Regions from separate parts of the Phormidesmis priestleyi ULC007 genome, predicted to be linked through region 1. Evidence: predicted binding sites of a transcription regulator. Region 1 holds the regulator's gene; each other region holds the start of a gene.

What was found. Region 1 encodes NtcA, which controls nitrogen genes in cyanobacteria. Its sites were predicted from a motif close to TTTGTANNNNNNNNTACAAA; they were not measured.
Region 2: hpf (ribosome hibernation-promoting factor, HPF/YfiA family) is a predicted target of NtcA. The motif match lies at 3,568-3,587, and genes of this name have one in related genera.
Region 3: C7B65_RS01555 (ammonium transporter) is a predicted target of NtcA. The motif match lies at 2,913-2,932, and genes of this name have one in related genera.
Region 4: C7B65_RS07650 (ferredoxin--nitrite reductase) is a predicted target of NtcA. The motif match lies at 2,913-2,932, and genes of this name have one in related genera.

Annotation. Positions count from the first base shown of each region.
Region 1 covers NZ_PVWG01000009.1:90,586-96,751, reverse strand. Annotated here, with positions in the region: gene hisB (imidazoleglycerol-phosphate dehydratase HisB) at 1-571, opposite strand, end outside; gene fabI (enoyl-ACP reductase FabI) at 670-1,470, opposite strand; gene ntcA (global nitrogen regulator NtcA) at 1,785-2,456, shown strand; gene C7B65_RS10500 (hypothetical protein) at 2,541-2,978, shown strand; gene pgeF (peptidoglycan editing factor PgeF) at 2,989-3,765, opposite strand; gene C7B65_RS10490 (M23 family metallopeptidase) at 4,082-5,206, shown strand; gene C7B65_RS10485 (hypothetical protein) at 5,254-5,538, shown strand; gene ribE (riboflavin synthase) at 5,544-6,166, opposite strand, start outside.
Region 2 covers NZ_PVWG01000003.1:142,708-148,873, forward strand. Annotated here, with positions in the region: gene C7B65_RS04645 (DUF1824 family protein) at 1-35, opposite strand, end outside; gene C7B65_RS04650 (elongation factor G) at 420-2,483, opposite strand; gene hpf (ribosome hibernation-promoting factor, HPF/YfiA family) at 2,874-3,521, opposite strand; gene lipB (lipoyl(octanoyl) transferase LipB) at 3,760-4,449, shown strand; gene C7B65_RS04665 (hypothetical protein) at 4,458-5,054, opposite strand; gene C7B65_RS04670 (DNA double-strand break repair nuclease NurA) at 5,418-6,166, shown strand, end outside.
Region 3 covers NZ_PVWG01000001.1:343,911-350,076, forward strand. Annotated here, with positions in the region: gene C7B65_RS01530 (alpha/beta fold hydrolase) at 1-449, shown strand, start outside; gene C7B65_RS01535 (STAS domain-containing protein) at 545-874, opposite strand; gene C7B65_RS01540 (chlorophyll a/b-binding protein) at 1,514-1,663, shown strand; gene C7B65_RS01545 (hypothetical protein) at 1,913-2,188, shown strand; gene smpB (SsrA-binding protein SmpB) at 2,209-2,676, opposite strand; gene C7B65_RS01555 (ammonium transporter) at 3,016-4,605, shown strand; gene C7B65_RS01560 (ammonium transporter) at 4,816-6,166, shown strand, end outside.
Region 4 covers NZ_PVWG01000006.1:52,270-58,435, reverse strand. Annotated here, with positions in the region: gene C7B65_RS07670 (LysR family transcriptional regulator) at 1-220, opposite strand, end outside; gene C7B65_RS07665 (HEAT repeat domain-containing protein) at 446-1,750, opposite strand; gene C7B65_RS07660 (hypothetical protein) at 1,991-2,230, opposite strand; gene C7B65_RS07655 (QcrA and Rieske domain-containing protein) at 2,314-2,784, opposite strand; gene C7B65_RS07650 (ferredoxin--nitrite reductase) at 3,075-4,982, shown strand; gene C7B65_RS07645 (CmpA/NrtA family ABC transporter substrate-binding protein) at 5,118-6,166, shown strand, end outside.

The sequences.
Region 1 (6,166 bases):
CAAACGCTTTAAACGTCGCCTCGATAATGTGATGGGAGTTAATGCCGTCTAGCTGACGAATGTGCAGCGTCATCTGAGAGTGATTGACGATCGCCACAAAAAATTCTCGCACCAGTTGCGTATCATACGTTCCCACTCGCTGAGTCGGAATCTCTAACCCATAACTCAAGTGGGGGCGACCCGAAAAATCAAGCGCAATTTGAACGAGGGCTTCATCGAGCGGCGCAACAAAATGACCAAACCGCACGATGCCTTTGCGATCGCCCAGTGCTTTGGCAAACGCCATTCCCAGCGTAATTCCGACATCTTCGTTGGTGTGGTGATCATCAATCTCGATATCGCCTATTGCTTGCACCTCTAAATCAATCAGCCCGTGTGATGAAATCTGGTGCAGCATATGATCGAGAAAAGGAATTCCCGTTTTGGCAACGCACTGACCTGTGCCATCTAAGTTGAGGCTGATATGCACATCGGTTTCACCTGTTTTGCGGCTGACCGAGGCAGTCCGATTCCCTTCAGGAATGTAGGAAGGCGCAACTTGAAGACGATCGCTGGTCTGCATAGGAGTCATTTTGAAGATTATTTTCCATTATCTCTGCAATCCAAAAAATCCAGCAGCATTTTATTTTAGTCAACACTGCTGGATTTGCTGGTGGGGCGATCGCGTCCCTACTCTGCCGCGCTTTTTGATCCCGTCATCCCCATGATTTCGTATCCAGCATCAACGTAGATCGTTTGTCCCGTAATGCCGCTAGACAAATCACTACACAAAAACGCTGCCGTATTGCCGACTTCTGTTTGAGTCACCGTCCGACCCAGAGGAGCCACCGCTTCAACGTGGTGAATCATATCTAAAATTCCGCCCACCGCCGACGAAGCCAACGTCCGAATCGGGCCGGCTGAGATCGCGTTAACTCGAATATTTTGTGCCCCCATCTCAGAGGCGAGATATCGCACATTCATTTCTAATGCCGCTTTTGCAATCCCCATGACATTGTAATTGGGGATCACTTTCACACCGCCAAAATAGGTCATCGTGACAATGCTGCCGCCGTTGGTCATCAAAGGTTTTGCAACGCCAGCCAGCTTGATTAACGAATAAGCACTGATGTCAAGAGCCGTGGTGAACCCAGCGCGACTCGTTTTGCTAAAGTCGCCAGACAGATCGTCTTTACTGGCAAAGGCTAGACAGTGAATGAGAATATCTAGCTGATTCCATTGGTCGCGCACCGTGTCAAACGTCGCCTGAATCTGGTCATCGTCCTGAACATTTAACGGCAAAAATAAGCTGGGCTGCAATGGCTCTACGAGTTCGGCAACCTTTTTCTCCATCCTTCCCCGTTCATCGGGCAGGTAGGTGATGCCAAGATTTGCGCCCGCTTTGTGGAGTTGTTGAGCAATGCCCCACGCGATCGACTTGTTATTGGCAATTCCAGTCACCAGAGCGTTTTTTCCAGTCAGGTTCAACATAGACATTCATTTCAATAGCATCTACAAGACTACAGTGCGACGGGTAACGGTTGAAGTGCAAATCGCTTTACTTAGCGCTAGGATGTGGGCAAATCTTAATTGAGTTATTGAAAAACTTGAAGTAATAACAGAGTCCCTACCCGGTTTTCAGAAAACTTCCGGCTGCTAGAAGAAATAAGGTAGTATTAGGCACAAAAAGTACCGCGAGAGTGAGTTTAAGTGTTCTAAAGTCATCAATCTCTCACAGAAAAGTCTTAGATTAAGGCTCCGTCGATGACAGGGAGAAAATTGGAGTAGGAGTTACGACAAAGGAAATGGTAGTGACCAAAGAGCGACCCTTAGCAACGATGTTTCGTCAGATTGGTGGAGGAGCCTTCCCGCCAGTCGTAGAGACGTTTGAGCGCGGCAAGACGATTTTCTTTCCAGGCGACCCGGCAGAGCGGGTTTATTTCTTATTAAAAGGGGCAGTGAAGCTCTCTAGAGTTTATGAAGCAGGTGAAGAAATCACCGTTGCCCTACTGCGCGAGAATAGTGTCTTTGGCGTGTTATCGCTGATTACGGGGCAGCGTTCCGATCGCTTCTATCACGCGGTTGCGTTTACCCCGGCTGAGTTGTTGTCGGTGCCGATCGAGCAAGTCGAAAAAGCGCTCAAAGACAACCCCGAATTGTCAATGCTGATGCTGCGGGGTTTGTCGTCTCGAATTCTGCAAACTGAGATGATGATCGAAACTCTGGCCCATCGAGATATGGGTTCTCGCCTAGTTAGCTTCTTGCTGATTCTCTGCCGCGATTTTGGGGTTCCTGGTCAAGATGGGATCACGATCGATCTGAAGCTCTCACACCAGGCCATTGCTGAAGCGATCGGCTCAACTCGCGTCACAGTGACTCGGCTGTTAGGCGATTTACGTCAAGACAAAATGATCTCAATTCACAAGAAAAAAATCACGGTGCATAACCCAGTCACCTTGAGTCAGCAGTTCACTTAGTGATCAGGTAATTCCTGTAACTAATTGATCCTTGTTTCTGTAAATACGATATTCTGTAAAAGCACTAAATCGTAAATACAGAACATGGTTAATAAGAAAACTAAAACTGTCTCAAAATCTAATGGAACGTCAGCACCCACCAATCTGAATGAGTGGGCTGGTGGAAAAAGTGCTGAAGAAAGCCCTGCTCCTGAGGCCTCGGTGTCTGTCGCAGAAACTGTTGCAGCAGCAGTAAAACCTGTTGCCGAAAAAGCAGCTCACGTTGCTAAAAAGATCACAAAAACAAAAGCTGTCGCACCGATCGAAGGGGTGCCTGACGAAAAAGCAGTCGAAATCACCTCCAAAAAGTCCGCTAAAGATACTAAAGATCAGTCTTCTGAGAAATCAGTGAAAATGAAACGGCTGACTTTAGATATCTCTAAGCCGTTGCACAAAGCTATCAAAGCTAAAGCGGTCGAAGAAGGCATTCCGATGGTTGATATGCTGCGATCGCTGCTAGAAAAATATTATGGCAAAAACTAGAAGGCGGTGATTAGGTGCTGACGATGCCTGACCACTGAGCTTTCTTTAATTTTTCACGTCGGTATGAAAAGAAATTCAGAGAGTCTTGATAGGTGCAGTGAGGCGCGATCGCGATCTGTTCTTCGCCAAGTCCCAATCGCTCTAGTTGCAGAGCATTAACTCGTCGCACATCTAATCGCACTCGCCCCGATGTCGAGTCAGACAGCACTGGAGAATTGGGCATTTCTAGTAATCGTTCTACGTTCGCGTCTAAAGAACTTTCTAAATCGAGGTTGATGACAGTCGCTCCGACCTCGACTGCCACATGAGTAGAAACCTGATAGACTTCCCCTGCGATCGCTGGGCCCATCGCTACCCGCAAATCTTGAATTTGGCTCCCTTGCTGGCAGAGACGCGCGATCGTGCCGGGCACAATCTTTTGAGCCGTTCCCCGCCATCCCGCATGGACAGCAGCCACTTGACCTGTCTTGACATCCGCAATCAGCACTGGGGTACAGTCAGCGCTGCAAACCCACATCGCTTGACTGGCTTGCTCCGAAATTACTCCATCGGCATCGGGTAGATTCTCATTCGTTAACGGAGTTGGCATTTCTGACGGTGCCAACACGACGTTGCCATGCACTTGTTTAGCGCGATATGCCTGAGCAAATGGATACAACGCCTCCGTGATCTCAAAGGGCGATCGCGGTGCAAACTGTTGCGTAAAAAAGCCGTGTTTCCAGGGCGCTAGCAGACTAGACGTTAAATAGGGTAGATGATTCCAAGTTTGCCAGTGCCAAGTGTGCATGACTAATCGAGACTGCGGGGTGATAGGGTCACGTTCACTTTAGCAATCGATCGTTGTTTTTAGCCTTCTAGAAGCGCGTTAGCTTCGCTCCACGTAGTATTTGCCGCTTTGCGAGAAAGTCCGGGTGCGCTCAGAAGAACCTTGAAGAATATCTCTGGAGTAGACTGCGTGTTAAGTTTCGACAAAGGTAATGGTTGAAATATTATGATCTAAGCGATCGTTCTCGCAGGGCAGGTAAACTGGAACCTGGCAACGAGCATTCTCGACAAGTGTCACATTACACCAGCGCAGCAAGCAATTCGTGAGGAGATTGATCATGACTCAGCAACCCAACGTGACCCGCCAGAAAACTTTTTGGGGGCAACGTTTTTTAATCAGGCGGTTGAGTTACTTGAGCGGAGTTGGCATTTTGGGCAGTGGGGCAGCGATCGCTCAAGCTCCGTCTAATGTGCCCCCGGTGATCATTTCGGCTCCGTCAAGCTCTCAGTCTGCGTCGCCAGCAAGTGCCCTATCAAACGAGAGATTGTCATCTACGACCCTCGGTGCTGCTGCCCTAGCCCTGCCCGAACGTTCAGCCCCTGCCGATCAAGTGCAAATCGACGTGCAGCCTACCCAAACTTCTCCTGCTGTGACCCCGCCTTCAGAATCGTATGAGGCACCTAGCACGATCGTGATTACAAATCGCTCGTCGGGCTGTGAGATCACGCTCAATCAAGGACAGGCGATCGCAGATGGATCATGTGGCAGTCAACGCCCAGTTGCAAGCGCATCGGTTCGGAGGAACATCGGAGCGATCGGGGGCGAGGTCGAGTCTGTGCAAGTGAGCGCGACTCCAACTATTAGAAGTTTCTCTAGCAGCCCAGAGGCGAGTGTAACGACTGCCGCCGCACCTGCCTACAGCTTTGTGAAAGACTACTATAACCGCACAATTCGCCCCTTAGGTCGCCCAGGGAATGGAAATCTACGGCTGATGTTCCCGCTCTCGATCCCGGTTGAGATCACGTCAATTTTTGGCTGGCGAATTCACCCAATCAGTGGCGATGCTCGCTTTCACGCTGGCACAGATTTGGGCGCGCCGATGGGGACTCCCGTTTTAGCAGCGCTGGCAGGTCGAGTGGTTTTAGCAGACTTTTTTGGCGGCTATGGGTTAGCGATCGCCCTCGAACACGACAACGGCAAGCAGCAAACGCTTTATGGGCACCTCTCAGAGATCTTTGTCAAACCGGGCGAAGCCGTCAAACAAGGCACCGTGATCGCACGGAGCGGCAGCACTGGCAACTCTACGGGGCCTCACCTGCACTTTGAGTTTAGACAACTGACGACCGAAGGCTGGGTCGCTCAAGATCCAGGGGTGCAGCTAGAGTCTGCGCTGGCTCAGTTGGTGAAGTCGCTCCAAACGGCTCAAAAGGCACCCGTTCAACCAAGCAACGGCAAATCTTAGAGCAGACTTGGCGATCGCGCATTCACCAAACAACTTTCTATCCTGAAATGAAAACTATCGAAACGATCGCGCATGTTGCTCCAGATGGAAAGCTGACGCTCCAGCTACCTGCTGACATTCCCCCAGGCGATCACAAAATTGTCCTTGTGATTGACGAAGTGCCGATGTCTCAAACTGAATCCTCAAAAGAAAGGAGTAATGCTTGGAATGTTCTCAAGAAATATGCAGGAACCGTGAAGGATCTGCCGGAAGATTGGGCGATCGAGCATGATCATTATCTCTATGGCATACCCAGGCGCAACTCTCAAGAACCTTCAATGCAGCATTTTTAATGAATTTACAGATAGCCATGTTCCGCTAAAAAATCGGGACTGAGGACAGCAGGAGAACCGATCGCGATTTCCCCATGACTGGCAGAACCCGATCGTAGAAACTTCTCAACATACTTACCCAAAATATCGCCCTCTAAATTCACCCAACTGCCTGGGCTGAGGTGACAAAGGTTGGTTTCCTCATAGGTGTGCGGGATCACTGCGACCGTGAACCAAGATCCAGCCGGATCACAGTTAGCAACGGTCAAACTAATGCCGTTAATCGCCACACTTCCTTTGGGGAGAATGTAGCGGGCAACTCGCTGACTCGCGGTCGTAAACGTCATTTCCCAAGAGCTTGCGGTCTGCACTGCCGATTTGAGCATTCCTGTACCGTCAATGTGCCCTGTGACAAAGTGACCGCCCAACTTGCTGCCAACACGCAAAGAGGTTTCGAGGTTGACACGCTTATTGCCAGTGTTCTGAGACAACGTGGTGCGCTCCGTCGTTTCAGGAGAGACAACTGCCACAAACCCCGATCCCAAAATCGCAGTCACGGTGAGGCAAACCCCGTCAACGGCAACACTATCGCCGATCGCTAAGTCTTTCAAAACTAGGGGGGCCGTGGAGTTTGAGCAAGCAATCTGAA
Region 2 (6,166 bases), on a different contig from region 1:
TGTGCAGTCAGATTGGTGGAAGCTTGAAAAGACATCGGTGATTAGAGATGAAGGTCGCGAGAAAGAGTCTATCGTGGTTTGAGTCTAGTTTGAAAAGGTCGGAGAAAGTGTTGTAGTTTGAGGTGCAGTAGTCTAACCAAGATTTATCGTGCCACGAATCTTTGACAACATTGAACTGAAGTTGTTGCCCATTTTGCAGGAAACTCTTAAAACTGCAAAACGAGCGGATTTCTGTGTTGGCTACTTTAATTTACGGGGCTGGCGACCACTCGATTGCCTAAAATAATCTGCACTTCTTCACCAGTAGGAAGAGAGCTAGGGTACGGGCGAAGTAATTTGTGCAGGAAGTCTAATATCGCACCTGTCAATGGGCACGGCAGTGCCATGCCCTTACGATTCTTAGGAAATGAGCAACTTAATTAACGTGATTTTCCGTTGTGGTTTCCATTGCTATTCCCGTTAGCTGATGACTGCAAAACCCGTTCTGCTAATTTATCGGGCACTTCTTGCAGATGATCATCTTCCCAATGAAAATAGCCTACGCCCATCGTTAACGATCGTAGCTCCACAATTAGATCGTGCATTTCAGCCTGGGGCAAAAGCGCTAACACTTCATCCCAGCCGTGCCAATCGGCTTTAGCGTCATAGCCCAAAATCTGACCCCGCCGACCACTTACCAGCCGCAGCACTTTTGAGGTGAAATCAGTCGGGATGGAAAGCGTGATTCGCACGATCGGTTCTAACAGCACAGGTTCGCACTTAACCAACCCGTCTTGCATTGCCAATCGCGCTGCTTGTTTAAACGCTTGCTCAGAGCTATCAACGCTGTGATAGGAGCCATTGGTCAAAGTCACCGCCACATCGACCACCGGGAAGCCGAGGGGTCCATGTGCTAGATATTCTCGAACGCCCGTTTCAACGCCCGGAATATATTGCCGGGGAACCACACCCCCGACGATCGTCTCAGCAAACTGAAAGCCTTCGCCGCGAGTCATCGGCTGAATGTCGAGATAGACATCGCCGAACTGTCCGTGCCCGCCCGTTTGGTGCTTATAGCGTCCGTGAGAGGTTGCCTTTTTGCGAATGGTTTCTTTATAGGGCACCTGGGGCTGATGAGTAGACATCGGCAAATTATATTTGCGCCGTAAGCGATCGAGGGCAACTTGCAGATGAATATCGCCCTGACCTGAGAGAATGATTTCGTGAGTGTCGCCGTGCTGATGCCAGTGCAGCGAACAATCTTCCTCTAACAATTTGGCAAGGGCACCTGTGAGTTTTACCTCGTCATTGCGGTTTTCGGCATTGATTGCCAGCGCGTAAACAGGTTCCATTTGCTCGGCTCTGGGCAATTCAGCGGCGTTTTGAGCTTCTAGACTGGTGAGCGTGTCGCCCGTCTTGATGCCCTCCATACGTCCGAGTGCCACGATTTCACCTGCCTGAGCCGTTTGCAAACTCTGCTGTTGTTGACCACACAGACGATAGAGTCCGCCGACCCGAACCCCATTCAGCACTGCGCCATCGTGGATTGTGCCTTGCCAAACCCGCACGAGTGAAAGCTTTCCGCCTTGAGGCGTATAGTAGGTTTTGAGCACTTGGGCGATCGGAGCACTGTCATTGAGAACAATTCCGCGCCGCTCTGCGGTAGTTTCAGGGTCGGGCGCTTCTCGCAATAAAGCTTCTAACAAAGGACGAACGCCAAAATCTCGATCAGCGCATCCCACAAACACAGGCACAATTAAATCCGCGCCCAGTTCCATCTTCAAGTCTTGAATGATTTCTTCGTGAGGCGGATTGATTTCTTCAAGCAGTTCTTCTAGTAGGTGATCATCGAAATCGGCTAGGGTTTCTAACATCTCTGATCGGGCAATTTGCTCTCGCGCTTTCAGCTCTTCAGGAAATGGCACCAGATCGGCAGGCGCACCCGGATGATAATGGTAGGCTTGCTCAGTGACTAAATCAATAAATCCTGTCAGGCTTTCGCCTTGCCCGATCGGATATTGATGCGGCACTAACGGACGGCTAGAAATTGATTTCAGCGCTTTTAACACTTGCATGAAATCGATATCGGCGCGATCCATTTTGTTGATGAACACGAGATGGGGAATCTCCCAATCATCCAAAAACTTGAACAGCGGGGCAAGATTGAGGACGCGATCGACGATCGGTTCACACACAATCACAACCGCATCCACACCAATCAGCGCGTTGTAGGTTTCTTGAGCAAACTCGATCGAGCCAGGGCAATCAAGAATCGAAAAACGAACGCCGCCATATTCAAAACTGGCGGCGTTAACTTCAATGCTCATCTGGCGATCGCGGGCTTCTAGGGCACTGTCGCCAACGGTGTTTTTATCAAGCACAGTGCCTTTGCGAGACGTGGTTTTAGTCACCCACAATAAGCTTTCTAATAGCGTTGTTTTTCCACTTAAGTAGGGCCCTACGATCGCAATGCTTCGAGAACCCGATGATAGTCTATCGCTCATAACATTCCTCCTGATCAAGAGTAATAGATGATGAACTGCCAATTAAAATCAGCAGGGTTTGAGCGATTGATTGGCGAAATCTCTCGTTATCCGAATTGGATTAAGGAGTTGTAGAGGTTCACGTTATTAAGCTTAGAAGAAGACTATCCTTATTCCCCGGATCGGTCAGCCAGTAATTTTCGCAAACCCTTTGTGAGGGTCAATCAACCTTCAGCTTTGTTGAGTGAGAACTGATAGATTTGAATTATCCAATCGCGAACTTGAACTTAATCAAAACATCCTTTTTTCTTAAGAAAGTGGCTCGTGAATTGCAGCGATCGCAGCTTCCTTTCTTGAATCTAGGCATCAACAACAGTGAGGGCGAATAGCATTCGCCCTCACCAAATCTAACTAAACCTTAAAGCTTTCTCGCTCGGAAACAGAGTGATTGGCTTTGCCATTTTTGCCATTGTGATGAGTATGACCATTGTTGTTGCGAGGTTGAATGACTCCATAGCCGCCGTGATTGCGATCGTAAATCACGTTAATCTCGTTGGTTTCAGCATTGCGAAACATATAGAAATCATGATCGACAAGTTCTAACTGCTCCATTGCTTCTTCAACCGTCATGGGTGGCATCGCAAAATACTTGGTTCGCACCACCGTGGGGGGAAGTTCGGGAGTGCGATCGAGTGCCAACGTCACGACAGGCTGCTGGTCGCTGAGACTCTCCTCAGCTTTGAGGGTTTCGTGACGTTTGTCAAAGCGCTTCTCTTTATATTTGCGGAGTTGTCGAGCAATCTTGTCAGCTACAAGGTCAATGCTGGCGTAGAGGCTTTCGCTCCCTTCTTCGGCACGAACGATCGTACCGTTGGCATAAATCGTGACTTCAGCAATTTGTTGGGGGTTGATTCGAGGGTTGCGGGCGACTGACAAATGCACATCTACCTCGGTTGTAAGCGTTTGAAAGTGGTTGACTGCCTTCTCAATTTTTTGGTCGACATACTCACGAATCGCATCAGTAATCTCGATGTTTTTGCCATGAATGACAAGCTTCATAAAAGCGACTCCCCTGAAGTTTTGGGTGTTGTGTTTACCCTAACACTTTGTATCTTGGCAAACAGACCTCCTTCAAAATGTTTTGCATCCCTTGATAATTCTTGACTAAATCTGATGGGATTCCTACTAAAGTTAACGTGATTTCCACTTGATTTTTACTGCTTTTTGTTGCACACTAGAAAGCGGCTCAAAAACGTAAGAGTTCACCCGATTGGATTGATACCTTTGATCGCCTTTTGTGGATTTTTTTGCGCCCGTTAACTCTGCTTCTACTCGCTGCTGTCTGCTAGAAACTAAAGGCTTAGTGCCTTACTTAGAAGCCTGGGCCTGGCAACAATGTTTGGTGAGCGATCGTAAACTCAACCCTAAGCTAGATGACGTTCTCATTCTGTTAGAACATCCGCCTGTTTACACATTAGGACAGGGTGCAACTACAGAATTTCTTAAGTTTAATTTGGCTCAAACTGAGTATGAACTACATCGCATTGAGCGGGGTGGTGAAGTGACTTATCACTGTCCGGGGCAGTTGGTTGGCTACCCGATTTTGAACTTGCAGCACTACCGCAAAGATTTGCACTGGTATTTACGGCAATTAGAAGAAGTGATTATTCGAGTGCTTGCCGTTTATAGATTAGAGGGAACGCGCATTTCGGGGTTAACAGGTGTTTGGGTGGCTGGGCGAAAAGTGGCGGCGATCGGCATCAAGGTCAGCCGTTGGATCACTATGCACGGCTTTGCGCTGAATGTCTGCCCTGATTTAGAGGGGTTCGATCGCATTGTTCCCTGTGGCATTCCTGATAAGCCTGTGGGCAGTTTGGCGCAATTTGTCCCTGATATTACGATCGAGCAAGTGCGCCAAGAAGTCGCGATCGCATTCGCAGAAGTGTTTGGCGTGAAGCTAGTCCCTACTCAAACAGGTGGACTATAAACATTGTTCTACTCGGTTTGAACTAGCTTTGCAGAGTAGATGTGCCACGATCGCTCGTCTGAGGCTCCATCTACGAGCGATCGTCGCAAAACATAAGTTCCTTTAAAGTGTTGAACAGTTCGATTTTGAATCGTTGCCGTTAGCGTCACCGGAACCGTGACATATTGCGAACCTGCTGCACCTTCTACTTGACTCGGTTCGCCAATCTTGACTTGAGTAGATGCCGTTTCTGCAAAGCCATTTTTGAACGTTTCAAAGGTTTGATGGCTGGCTGATCCGTTGTCTTGCCAGGTGCGGTAGGCTTGCTCATAGTCCCGGCGATCAATGGCATCGTAATAACGCTGAATGACCACAGCAGCATCCTCAGATTCAGAACTGTTGGCTTGAGGTGAAGCCTTTAACAAGGGAGTCGGAGCCGTATTGGTTTGCCGATTAGGTGATGCGTTGGCTTGGGGTGAAGTCGTTAAAGAGGGAGTCGGAACCGGGCTGGTTTGTAGGTTAGGTGATGCACGACTGTCTCGAAGTTCTGAATTCTGAATCGAGCTACAGCCTGACATCCAGCCAAGCACCAAAACGCTGATAATAAGAAAGTGAGGGTTCTTCATTGGAGGGTTTTTATTGAGAAAACTTTCTCGTCGATCGAGCCGATTGTTTTGTATTCGTAGATTTCAAAAATAGTACTTTCATCTACTCTATTAGACACATGTCTCAGACAGTCAGTTCCGCACTAAAAAATACAATTGATTGAGTCTCCTTCTACAGAAACACGGTCACTATATCCTTAGAAATAGAGTGTTCAGTTTCCAAATGAGTTAATAGCTCAATGATCAGTAAGGTTACAATTTTGGAAACGCAGTAAAATTTTGATTTAAGAAAAAATACAATGCTGAAGTTTGATGAATTATTTGCTGAAGGTTTGACTACATAATCGAAGCAGGTATGCTATTGGTGAGACACTACGCAAATTCATGCTTGATCTGACAAAACTCGCGCAGCAGATGCAGGGCATTAGCCAACATCTTACCGTCGAAGCAGTGGCAACTCGGCAGCGATTAGAACGCGCCCAGTTTTTGATTGAGCAAGCTCGATCGCACCAAGACGAATTAGTCGAACTTCAAGAAACTTGGCGCGATCGGATGATCTTCACGGCTGCCACTCCGATCGAGCCTCTTGATACTTACCTCGATATCAGCGCGGCCCCGGTGGCGCACACGGCGATCGCCACAGATGGCTCTCAAATTGCCCCCAGTCACCACGAGATCGCCTACTGCTATCTAATCAATGTCGGGCGAATTGTCTTGCACTACGGTCAAAGCAAACTGCCGCTTTTAGACAGCCTTCCCGAAGTGTTTTATCGCCCTGAAGATCTCTATGTCTCTCGTCAGTGGGGCATTCGCACCGAGGAATGGATGGGCTATCGCCGCACCGCTTCCGAGACGACGATGTTAGCAGAGCTTGCCAGTGCGCTCAATGACGAAGGGAGACGGCTGCAAATGCGCCAACAGGGAAGCCTTTCAACTCAACCCTCCTTCATTGCTCATCCATCAGTGGCGATGGTCGATGGCTCTTTAATTCACTGGTTTTTAGAGCCGATGCCTCACGAAGCGAGAGATATGATTCTCACACCTATTCTCAAAGCATGGGATCAGTTACGATCGCTCCGCGTCCCTTTAGTGGGGTATATCAGCGCGTCTCGCAGTGGCGAAGCATTGAATTT
Region 3 (6,166 bases), on a different contig from region 1:
TTCGCACACCTCAGCAGTTGCTTCGCAGTTCCTATATGTTTTTGTTTCAGCTTCCGATCGTGCCAGAAGTGCTGATTCAACTCGGTGACTACAAGGCTCTAGAATCTGCATTTTTAGGAATGGCAGTCAATAAAGCCGCTTTTACTCAACAAGATATTGATGCCTATAAGGATGCGTTTGCCAAGCGCGGCGCATTGACAGCAGCCCTCAACTATTACCGCAATATCTTCAAGCAAGGGCTGACAAGCCAAGACTGGAGCGTGTTAGACGTTCCGACTCTAATGATTTGGGGCGAAAGTGACACCGCTCTAGGTAAAGAATTGACCTACGGCACAGAAGCTTACGTACGAGACTTTCAGATCAAATACATTCCCAACTGTAGCCACTGGGTGCAACAAGAACAGCCACAGCTCGTCAATCAATACATCCGCGAGTTTTTGTCAAAATAGACTGCGGTAAAAGGGCACGGCATCTCGTGCCCCTACCGTACGGACATGGCACTGCCGTGTCCGTATGCAGATCTATCACATTCACAAATACTCTGTTATGCAGCTAGAGCGATCGCAGGGCTGTCTGTCTCCTCAGATCTGGGGAGAACCTCAAAAACCTCATTCATTCCGGTCAGTTCCAATAGCATTCTGACCTGCTCACTCACCGAGCAGAGAAAGAGTCGCTTGTTTGCCTCACGGACTCGCTTATAACTCATTACTAAAGCCATCAATCCGGGGCTGCTCGTGAATTCTACTCGGCTAAAATCGATTAGCACGACATCAGCATCCGCCTGAAGCGCCAACTCGGTTTGGTGATGGAATTGAGCGATCGAGCCATCGTCGATCGATGCAGGAAACTTGATAGTTCTCGTTAAAAAATCCATACAGTGCCACCTAATTATTGTGTTAAACTTTACAAAACTAAATACCTTGTCCCTTTACTGGTGGCAGGTCTGATGCCGCGAAGTATAGAGAAGATAACTGAGAGCCTTATTAGAAACCTTCGCAGATTTCGGAATGGAAGTCTGATAAGTAGCTAACAAAACGTCAACAAAACTTGTTCTTAAACCACGATTAACAACTGATATTCACAATACTAGGTTGCTTTTTATGAATGATTCATCTATCTAGAGAAAGAAGATTTTTGGTGTATAAAGACACGATTGAAGGTCATAATTCGTGTAGGTAAACGCTTTTCTTCCAGAGTTCAATGCTGCTAACATTCCGGCTCATCAAGCCCCTCAATCAAGATATGTTCTTGTTGGTCGGGGCGAGATCCACTCGTCGCAACTAACAAATACAAAACACCTTAACAGTTTGTATTTTAAGTTACCTTTTATTTCTCTACTTTCTACCCTGAATAAACCAACGGCTTTGGTGATTATGAAGTAAGCATATTTAAAACTCAGAATTAGTGATCTTTTCCCTGTTAGGAATTGGTTTAAGATTACCTCTGTACATAGACAGCAACTCTAAAAAAGGTAACTAACATTCAAGATATAAAGCGTTCTAGGAACTTAACAATGGAAACGCGCTCTAGTACTGACTTACCCCCCGTCTCTACTGAATACAACGGCAAAGACCGCAATGCGTTTCTGTTTGGCTGGATTCCTCAAACTGAACTCTGGAACGGACGGCTTGCCATGATTGGATTTCTGGCTTATTTGGTCTAGGATCTTGCTGGTCACAGTGTCGTTCGTGATGACGTGCTGCATCTAGTTAGCTGCTCACCTCACTAGGTCGAGAGACTTCACGATCGCACCTCTTCCCAACTAGAGGCGGCTTCAACCATTCACGCCAGCTAAAAAATAAGAGGTGAAGGGGCGACTTATCAAGGTAAGTCGTCTCCTTGTTTTGGGTAGCTCCATCAAGCTGAGGAAATGTCAGAATGGTGACACTGGCTAGAGCTGAAGAGGTTTATCATGCAAAGTCTGCTTGCGATCGCTGTGTTTGTGATGTTGACAGGTGGAGTTATTTTTGGTGTCTCCCGCTATCGCCACCCAGCCAAATCAGAGCAACCTACAGAACTGCAAGACTCCACCGCTACCGCCCCACCTGCGATCGCAGCGATGCTGGTTTCCGATCAGGCAACAGTACATTCAGAACCAGAATTTAAACCATCGGCGATCGCAGACCCTTGGGAGATCGACTCGACTCCTACGATCGCTGCATTAACTGAAGAAGGAATGCCTGACTGAAAAATCTCGTGTTACCCGCATTAGTAGTTCTTCAACGCCCGCTGCATGTCTCGCTGATCGTCACGCTTCTTGATATCTTCTCGCTTGTCGTAGAGCTTTTTGCCTCGCGCCAACCCGATATCGACCTTTACCCAGCCCCGCTTCATATACATCTTGAGCGGCACCAGCGTTAAGCCTTGCTGCTCTACTCTGCCAAGCAACTTGCGGATCTCTGCCCGATGCAGTAAAAGCTTGCGAGTCCGACGGGGATCGTGGTTAAAAAACTGGCTAGCGGTTCGATGCGGAGAAATATGGACGTTGAGCAGCATCACCTCTCCATCTCGAATCAAGGCAAAGCCATCTCTGAGGTTGACCTTGCCTTCTCGAATCGATTTGACCTCGGTTCCGACTAACTCAATGCCAGCTTCATAGGTTTCCAGAATCTCGTACTGGAAGCGCGCATGGCGGTTGTCGCTAACAATTTTGAAACTTTCACTCTTTTCACTCATTTTTTTATCTTAAACCGTCAAATCATAAAAAAAATGCCCCCGGAGGTCAGTGGAGGCATTACTTAAGGAGTGATGAAGCAGAGATAGTACAAGAATACTGCTAAAAGCGAATTTGTCAACTTATTTCTAGCGCGAATGAAGCAGCCCGATCTTAGTCTCTCAAACAATCGTAGTCTCTCAAACAATTGGGAAAAGCCAATGATCAGTCTTCAAAATCGTAATCATGTAGACCAAAAACTGTAACAAGCAAGACAAATTAGAACCTGGAAGTCCTTCAGTATTTGATTCATTCTGAAAAACTTTCTTATTCGTCCGTCCACTCACCTACAGAACCTTGTCATGATGCACCGAGCAACGCTCAAAAAAGTTCAGCCTGCCCTGAAGCAACGTCAATTATTCAGTCGATCTTCTAAATGGTTCTCTCCAAGTTGGTATGCCAAACGTTTGACACCCAGTTGGCAAGCTTGCATTCCACTCGCACTGACGATCGTGCTGGGGTGGAGCTATGCAGGAATGACTCAAACCCCCCCGACGTTAGAAAGTGTCTCTCAGGCAACCGCCGAGTTGAAAGTTGGCATCGATACTATGTGGGTGATGATCGCCGCAATGCTAGTGTTCTTCATGAATGCTGGTTTTTGTATGCTCGAAACGGGGATGTGTCGCCAGAAAAACGCAGTCAATGTGCTGTCAAAAAACCTGGTTGTCTTTGCGCTCTCAACGGTTGCGTTTTGGGCACTCGGCTTTGGGCTAATGTTTAGCAACAGCAATAACTTTTTGGGGGTCAGTGGCGGATTTTTTCTTTCAGGGGCAGACAATAGTCCGGCGATCGGAGATGCCTATCAGGGCATTTTCTCGGCCCTCAATTGGACGGGCGTTCCGCTCGGTGCAAAGTTTTTCTTTCAGCTAGTGTTTGCCGGAACAGCAGCCACGATCGTGTCAGGTGCGGTTGCAGAGCGCATCAAATTCTTTGACTTTTTGATCTTCAGTCTGCTGCTAGTCGGCATCGCTTACCCAATCACCGGGCACTGGATCTGGGGCGGCGGTTGGCTGGCAGATGCAGGATTTTATGACTTTGCAGGCTCGACGGTCGTTCATGCGGTCGGTGGCTGGGCTGCCCTGATGGGAGCCGCCTTTCTCGGGCCCAGAATCGGCAAATATAACGCCGATGGCTCTGCGAATGCATTGCCTGCTCACAACATGAGCATTGCGACGCTGGGGGCGCTGATTTTGTGGTTGGGCTGGTTTGGCTTTAACCCTGGCTCCACAATGGGCGTAGGCAACGGCTCACTGATTGCTCACATTGCGTTGACTACCAACACCGCTGGCGCATTTGGGGCGCTGGCTGCCACCATCACTGCCTGGGTAGTTTTGGGTAAGCCTGACCTCTCAATGATCATCAATGGATTGTTGGCAGGGTTGGTTGCGATTACGGCTTCCTGTGCCTTTGTCAGTGTCACCTCAGCGGCGATTATTGGCACGATCGGCGGCATTTTAGTTGTGTTTGCAGTGGGCTTTTTTGACAAAATACACATCGACGATCCGGTTGGGGCGGTGTCTGTTCACCTGGTTAATGGGGTTTGGGGCACCTTGGCGCTTGGTTTGTTTAGTCAAGCAGGACAGTTTGGGGCAGCACCCGCACCCGCAGCAGGGCTATTGTTTGGCGGGGGAATTAGTCAGCTTTGGCTACAGGTTTTAGGGACAATTTCTGTGGGCGGGGCTACCGTTCTGCTGTCTAGCATTTTCTGGCTCGCTCTCAAGTCAACATTAGGAATTCGCGTCAGTGCTGAAGAAGAGTTTGAGGGTTTAGACATTTCAGAACACGGCATGGAAGCTTATGCGGGTTTTGTGAAGGAAGCTTCAGGACTTTCGTCTAGTGGAACCAGTGGCGTAACTAGCGGTATCTCAAGTGCAACTAACCCATATCCATAAGGTTTCTCTTTCAGATTAAAAGGAGGGAGGTTGAGGCACGATCGGGCTTTAACCTCCCTCCTTTTTTTGGCTGATTCAAAATTTTACTTAAATGGGCAAACCATAAAATTTCTCAATTAAACTCATGCTTTCGTAGCAACAAAGAATGCAACAGTCAATTAATAAAAATAAAAAGGTATTCCGCTATACAGAACTAAATGGTGTAAAACTGTGGAATTCAATGATACCAATCAGGTTCGGTTGATAGCCGAATCTGAGTTCTTGGCGTTGAGGGTTGAAAGTTCAGTGTTGAATAAAATCTTAATGACGGGGCTGGCAGCGCTAGCACTGCTGAATGGTCCTTTGATTTCAAGTGCCTTGGCTGCTGATGATCCGATCAAAGCAGCAACAGATGCAGCGGCAGCAGCCCAAGTTTCGGGAGACACGGCATTCATGCTGATCTCGGCAGCCCTCGTGCTGTTGATGACTCCTGGGCTGGCGTTTTTCTATGGCGGCTTTGTCAGAACGCGCAACGTCCTCAACACCATGATGATGAGCTTCATCCTCATGGGCATTGTGGGCACCTCCTGGATTTTGTGGGGCTATAGCCTCGCATTTGCACCGGGAAATTCATTTATTGGCGGCTTGCAGTGGCTGTTCTTAAACGGGGTTGGGCTAGAGACTACCGACTACTTGAAAGGCACTCAACCGGATGCAGTCGTGTCTTACGCGGCTACGATTCCTCACCAAACCTTTATGATTTACCAGGCGATGTTCGCCATCATCACCCCGGCGCTGATCTCTGGGGCGATCGTCGAGCGCATTAGCTTCAAGGCTTACTTCTGGTTCATCGTTCTGTGGTCATCGATTCTTTACCCAATTTTTGCTCACATGGTTTGGGCAAAGGGCGGATTCCTAGGCTTATATGGCGGCATCGGTGCTTTAGACTTTGCGGGCGGCACCGTCGTGCATATTAGCTCTGGAGTTTCGGCACTGGTAGCGGCTTGGGTGATTGGTCCTCGCAAAACCTATCCAAACCAGCCTGCTGCGCCTCACAACGTTCCTTTTATCCTGTTGGGTGCAGGTTTACTGTGGTTTGGCTGGTTTGGCTTTAACGCTGGAAGCGCGTTAGCTTCTGGCTCTCTAGCAACCGTGGCATTTGTTGCCACCAACACGTCTGCTGCTGCGGCGGCTCTGATGTGGGTAATTTTAGAATGGGTGCTGCGCGGCAAACCGACGGCGGTTGGCATTGCAACAGGTGCAGTTGCAGGGCTGGTAGGCATTACGCCTGCGGCAGGATTTGTGACTCCAGTGAGTGCAATCTTGATTGGTGCAATTACGGCAACGGCTTGCTTCTTTGCCATCAGCTTGAAAGCAAGGCTGCAATTTGACGACTCTTTAGACACCTTTCCGGTTCACGGGATTGGCGGAATCACGGGTGCAATTTTGACAGGGATTTTTGCGACCAAGTTAGTCAACTCGGCAGGTGGCGACGGTCTGTTCTACGGCAATCCGGGTCAGTTGGTGACTCAGTTAATTGCGATCGTGATCACCGTCATCATCGCTGGGGCTGGAACCTTTG
Region 4 (6,166 bases), on a different contig from region 1:
ATTCGTTCCAGATTTTGCGAGCGTGGGGCAAGAAGCGATCGCCCGCAATGGTCAGCTTTGCTTGAGCCGATCGATGCAGCAGCGGCAGCCCGACTTCTGCTTCGAGTCCTTGAATTTGGCGACTGATGGTAGATTGCGTCACATTACAGTGGCGGGCGGCTTGTTGAAAGCTCCCAGTTTCTGCAACGGCGAGAAATGCCTGCAACTGCTCTAGACGCATGGATTTGTATTGAAGATGACACTTATTAGTGACCTTAACGAATTTGATCAAAAAATTTGGTAAGAGTTGATACAGGTTGAGGGCAAAGACCGTTTGAGAACTGTGAATTAAATGTAATATGCAGATTTACGTACGAGCATGGCATTGCCGTAACCATTGACCTTGCAAGTAATCGACATCATTTAATTCTCGTTCCTAAGTGATGAATTCTAGACTTAAAACTTTTCACAACTGCCATTCTTGAAGCGCGATCGCCACGCCTCGCCCCAATTCTGAACCGGAATTTTCACTCTCAGACAGTTGCTCTAAGCGTTGGTGAGCAGAATCAGGCGCGAGGGTTTTGAGGGCAGAAATCACATGCAATCTGACGCTGACATTGGGATCGGCAAGGAGATTGATTAGAGAATCGAGTGCGGCAAGATCACCAAGTTGGCCGAGGGTAAGGGCGATCGCTTGCCGCGCTGAGGCTGATCGAGCAAACGTGCCTTCTTGTTGCAGCAAATCGAGCAAAATTTGGGTCGCTTGCCGTTTTTGCTCAGGCTGATCGACTCGTCCTAATACAGTCAAGATTTCTTGACGAACTGACTCCGCTAAGGGAAGTTGAATCAGCGATCGCTCTAAACAATGCAGTGCTTCTGAGGTGCCGATCCAGCCCAAGGCTCTGATTAGCTCGATCGCCAAAAACTCTGGAGTGTGGAGTGATTGCAGGCTTTCAAACAGGGCATTGGTTGCCGATAGGGTGCCCAGCCGACCAAGGGCGATCGCGGTTTGTCGGCAAACTTCTAAGTTCAAATCTAGCAAGAGTGGATGCAAATGAGAAACCAGATCTAATGCCGCTAGGTCAGCACCGCAGAAGCCCAGCCCGGTTACGGCGGCTCGTCTGACCAGCACGGCGGGATCTTTTAATGCCTGGATCAAAAGTCTTGAAATTTCTGGATTGTGAAAGCTGCTGAGAGCTTCGATCGCCAGTGCCCGCACCTGAGCATCTTCATCGTTAACGACTTTTTCCAACAAGGGCACCGTTTCGGGGCGACGAATTTGAGCCAGGGTTTGAGTGGCTAATCGTCGCGTGTTGTCTTGGTTGAGCAACTCGGCGAGAATTTCGATCGTGCCGCTGCCCAGATTAGCGAGGGCGGTAACTGTCATCCCATTCAGTTCTTCGTTAGTGGATGTTTTGAGCAGATCGACTAATGCTGTGACAACTTGGGGATGGTTAAATCCGCCCAGAATCCGAATCGCAAACCACTGAGCTTCTGAGTCAGCGTCTTGGTTTTGCAGAAGATCGAGAAGTGGGGCGATCGCGGCTTCGGCAAAGCTCGGAAAGAGTTTAGCGACATTCCATCGGTCTTGAAAATCTCCTGACTCTAGACTCTGTAATGCCAAATTTAACAAGAGAAATGGATCTGCGGTAGGCGAGGCTGATGACTCTTCGCCTAGCAATTGTTGCAAATAGTGATTGAGCAATGCCCAGTCTTGATGAGCTGCGGCGGTTTGGGCTTGCTGCAACGTTTCGAGATAATTTGATTGCACGGTTCTTTTGCGGATGACCCACAGGGTTGTGGAATATGCTTGATTTTAGCTTCCACATTCCAGGTCAGCCGCCAACACTCAAAGTTTTAGAGAATTTATTGTGACAAAAAAGGCACCGCTAGAAGGTGCCCGATCGCTTTAATACCAATTTTGAAAACGGTTGCGATCGCTTAAACGCTGGCGGAAGGACACGACATGCCATGTCCCTACGGGTCAATCAAATCGCTCTGAATTTTTGCATTACATTTTGCCTTTTTGCATCACTTCTTGCAGGTGGTGACGAAGTTCTTGAGCCGTTTTCGTGTCATCGGCTTTCAACTTGCGAAACAGCTCTACACAGGGCTGAGAACTCATCTCTTCAGCATCTTTAATGTAGGTATCGTAGGCTTTGACGGCTTCTGCTTTGTTTTGCAGAGCCGTGAGCAGATCATATTCAAGATTGCTGAGGGCGAGAGTGTCTTGATTGGTTGCAGTAGTCATGGTCAAATCTCCAATCCAAATCGTGATTACTTAACGGTGGATCAGAGATCGCGATCGTTCATCTACCAAAAGTAAAAGCCGCATTAACCCTTTTTCACCAAGACTGAATTCCCTTCAATTTTTGCGATATAAGTCCCCAATGCCTTTCGCGCCGGGCCTTCGATCACCGCTCCCTCCGCCGTAAAAGTGGAATTGTGACAAGGGCACGCAAACGACTTGCGCTCACTTTTCCAAGCTACCAAACACCCTTGATGGGTACACGTCGGATTGACCGCCACCACTGCGGTCGGTGTAGTCGGATTGCGAATTATCAACACCGGACCGATCACCGACTTCTCACTTAAAATTTGGCCATTTTTATCTAAATCAGCCAGCGACCCGATCGTCTGAAAGCCATCACTGCTTGCAGCTTTGCTATCGGCACTCGGTTGCACCGCCGAATCAGAACTTTTAGAGCAAGCAGCCAACCCTGAAGCGATGGCTGTTAACGCAACAGGCAATCGGCTGACCGCCCAACCCAACCCAAACCAAGACAAAAACGATCGACGATTCATAGTGTTCTCTCAACTGAGGCAGCGTAGTAACGACTCATCCTAACAGCAGATGCAAATGTCTAGAAAATCCTCCTGATAAATGCTGAAATCGCATTGCAATGATGCGTGAACTTCATAATTAGAAACATTTGGTAACCAACTATACGAATTGTCATTGTGATCTCGCCTACCTTGGCTTCATCAGCACAAAGACAACGCAGCGTCAACTCAAGCGTTTGACAGCTTTGCCAGAAATTAGTTTCTCGATCGCCCGTGTTCGGTTCGGACACCCTTTATCAACAAGATTCACCATGACAGACACCCTTTCATCAGCCGTAACTCTCAATAAGTTTGAAAAATTGAAAGCAGAGAAAGATGGGCTTGCGGTGAAGGCTGAATTGGATCATTTTGCTCAAATCGGCTGGGAAGCGATGGATGAAACCGATCGTGACCATCGCCTGAAGTGGCTGGGGGTTTTCTTCCGTCCGGTGACTCCTGGCAGGTTTATGCTGCGGATGCGATTGCCCAACGGCATTATCACCAGCGCCCAAACGCGAATTTTGGCAGAAATTGTGCAGCGCTATGGCGAAGAGGGTTACGCCGACATCACGACTCGGCAAAACTTTCAACTGCGCGGCATTCGCATCGAAGATGTGCCTGACATCTTTAACCGATTTGAAAATGCAGGCCTGACCAGCGTTCAGTCGGGAATGGATAACGTCCGCAATATTACGGGGTCGCCTGTCGCCGGGATTGATGGCGACGAATTGTTTGACACGCGGGAGTTAGCAATTCAGGTGCAGGACATGATCACCAATCATGGTCAGGGCAATCCTGAATTTACCAATCTGCCTCGCAAGTTTAATATCGCGATCGCCGGATGTCGAGACAACTCCGTTCACGCTGAAATTAATGATATTGCCTTTGTTCCGGCTTATCAAAACAGCGTATTTGGCTTCAATGTCCTAGTCGGTGGTTTCTTCTCTGCAAAGCGATGCGAAGCGGCAGTGCCGATGGATGTGTGGGTAACACCCGACGATGTAGTGGGGATGTGTGAATCGATTCTCACGGTTTATCGCAATCATGGGCTGCGTGCCAACCGTCAAAAATCTCGTCTGATGTGGCTGATCGACGAATGGGGCATTGAGAAATTTCGCTCTGAAGTTGAGCAACACATCGGGCACTCGCTGCAAAGGGCGGCGCTTAAAGACGAGATTCTCTGGGACAAACGCGATCACATCGGCGTTTATGCCCAAAAGCAACCCGGTTTGAATTATGTAGGGCTACACGTTCCGGTGGGTCGGCTGTTTGCTCAAGATCTGTTTGACCTGGCGCGACTCGCTGAAGTCTATGGAAGTGGAGAAATTCGCCTCACGGTTGAGCAAAATTTTATCGTGCCCAACGTGCCCGACTCTCGACTCTCGGCATTGCTCGACGAAGCGATCGTCGAGCGGTTCTCCCACCAGCCCAACAATCTTTCTCGTGCGCTCGTGTCTTGCACTGGCTCCCAGTTCTGCAACTTTGCGTTGATTGAAACCAAAAATCGCGCCGTTGCTTTGATTAAAGAACTCGAAGCCGAACTGTCGTGCGATCGTCCCGTTCGCATTCACTGGACGGGGTGCCCCAATTCTTGCGGTCAACCTCAAGTTGCTGACATTGGCTTGATGGGCACTAAAGTCCGCAAAGACGGGCGCACGTTGGAAGGCGTAGACCTCTATATGGGTGGCACAGTGGGCAAAGACGCTCATCTGGGCACCTGTGTACGAAAAGGCATTCCCTGTGAGGATCTTAAGCCGATTCTGCGAGACATTTTGGTTGAGCAGTTTGGTGCCCATCTCAAAGCCGAGATGCCGATCGCCCAGTCTTCTCAGATTGAAGTCACCGTTGATGACGAATTGCCGACCAGCCTTCAGTTTTCTCAGCCGTCGCAGGTTTCTGCCCCTGCGATCGCTGCCCCTGCCACCGTCAAGTTTGCAAAATCTGGTCAAGAAATCACCTCAACTGAAGGTGGCTCGATTTTAGAGATTGCAGAACAGGCAGGAGTCGAACTCGACAGCAGTTGTCGATCGGGAAACTGTGGCACTTGTAAGCAAACGCTGCTTGCAGGTGAAATTCGCTATGACGGCGAACCCGATGCACTAGATGATGACGATCGCGCTGCCAGAACGATTCTGACGTGCATCGCTCATCCGGTGGGTGATGTCTCGATCGATGCCTGAGCGCATCGCTACCCGGACAGTTAAACACAGGGCAGTTAAACGCTAATTGCTGCCCATTTACACTGTTCCTCCTCACACACGCTGCAAGTTCCCCCTTGCAACCCCAAACCCAGCGAAATCATTGGAATAGGATTAATGAGCAATCTTTCAAGACGGAAATTCATCATCACCGCAGGCGCAACCGCTGCCGGGACGCTACTTGTTCACGGTTGTAGTAGCCCTAAATCTGCAACTGGTGGAAGTGCCTCTCCGAGCGCGGTTCCGGCTGTGAATTCTGGCACGGCTGACGCTCCAGAAGTGACCACTGCCAAACTCGGATTTATCGCCCTGACCGATTGCGCGCCGTTGGTGATTGCCAAAGAAAAAGGCTATTTCGAGAAGTATGGGATGAAAGATGTCTCAGTCACTAAGCAGACTTCTTGGGCAGTGACTCGCGACAACTTAGAGCTTGGTTCTGACAGAGGCGGCATTGATGGTGCCCACATTCTCACCCCCATGCCTTACCTGATGTCAGCAGGCAAGATTACCAAGGGCAACACGCCATTGCCAATGTATATTCTGGCGCGCCTCAACACAGACGGGCAGGGCATCTCACTGTCTAACGACTATGCAGACCTGAAAGTCGCGACAGATAGCTCTTTGCTCAAGGCAAAAATCGATGCGGCAAAGGCGGCTGGCAAGAAATTTAAAGCGGCTGTCACTTTCCCCGGTGGCACTCACGATTTGTGGATGCGCTATTGGTTAGCGGCAGGTGGCATCGACCCCGAAAAAGACGTGGACATCGTGGTGATTCCGCCGCCTCAAATGGTTGCCAACATGGAAACCAAAACGATGGATGCGTTCTGTGTGGGTGAACCCTGGAACGCTCGTCTGATCAACAAAAAACTGGGTTACACCGCAGTTACGACAGGCGAACTATGGAAGGGGCATCCCGAAAAAGCGTTCTCAATGCGGGCAGATTGGGTCGATAAAAACCCCAAGGCTGCAAAGGCGCTGCTGATGGCGATTCAAGAGGCCCAAGTCTGGTGTGACAAAGACGAGAACAAGCAAGAGATGTGCGAGATTCTGTCGTCTGATAAGTATGTGAAAGCTCCGGTAAAAGACATCATCGATCGAGCCAAAGGCAACTTTGATTTTGGCAATGGTCGCACTCTGCAAAACAGCGAGTTGCTGATGAAATTCTG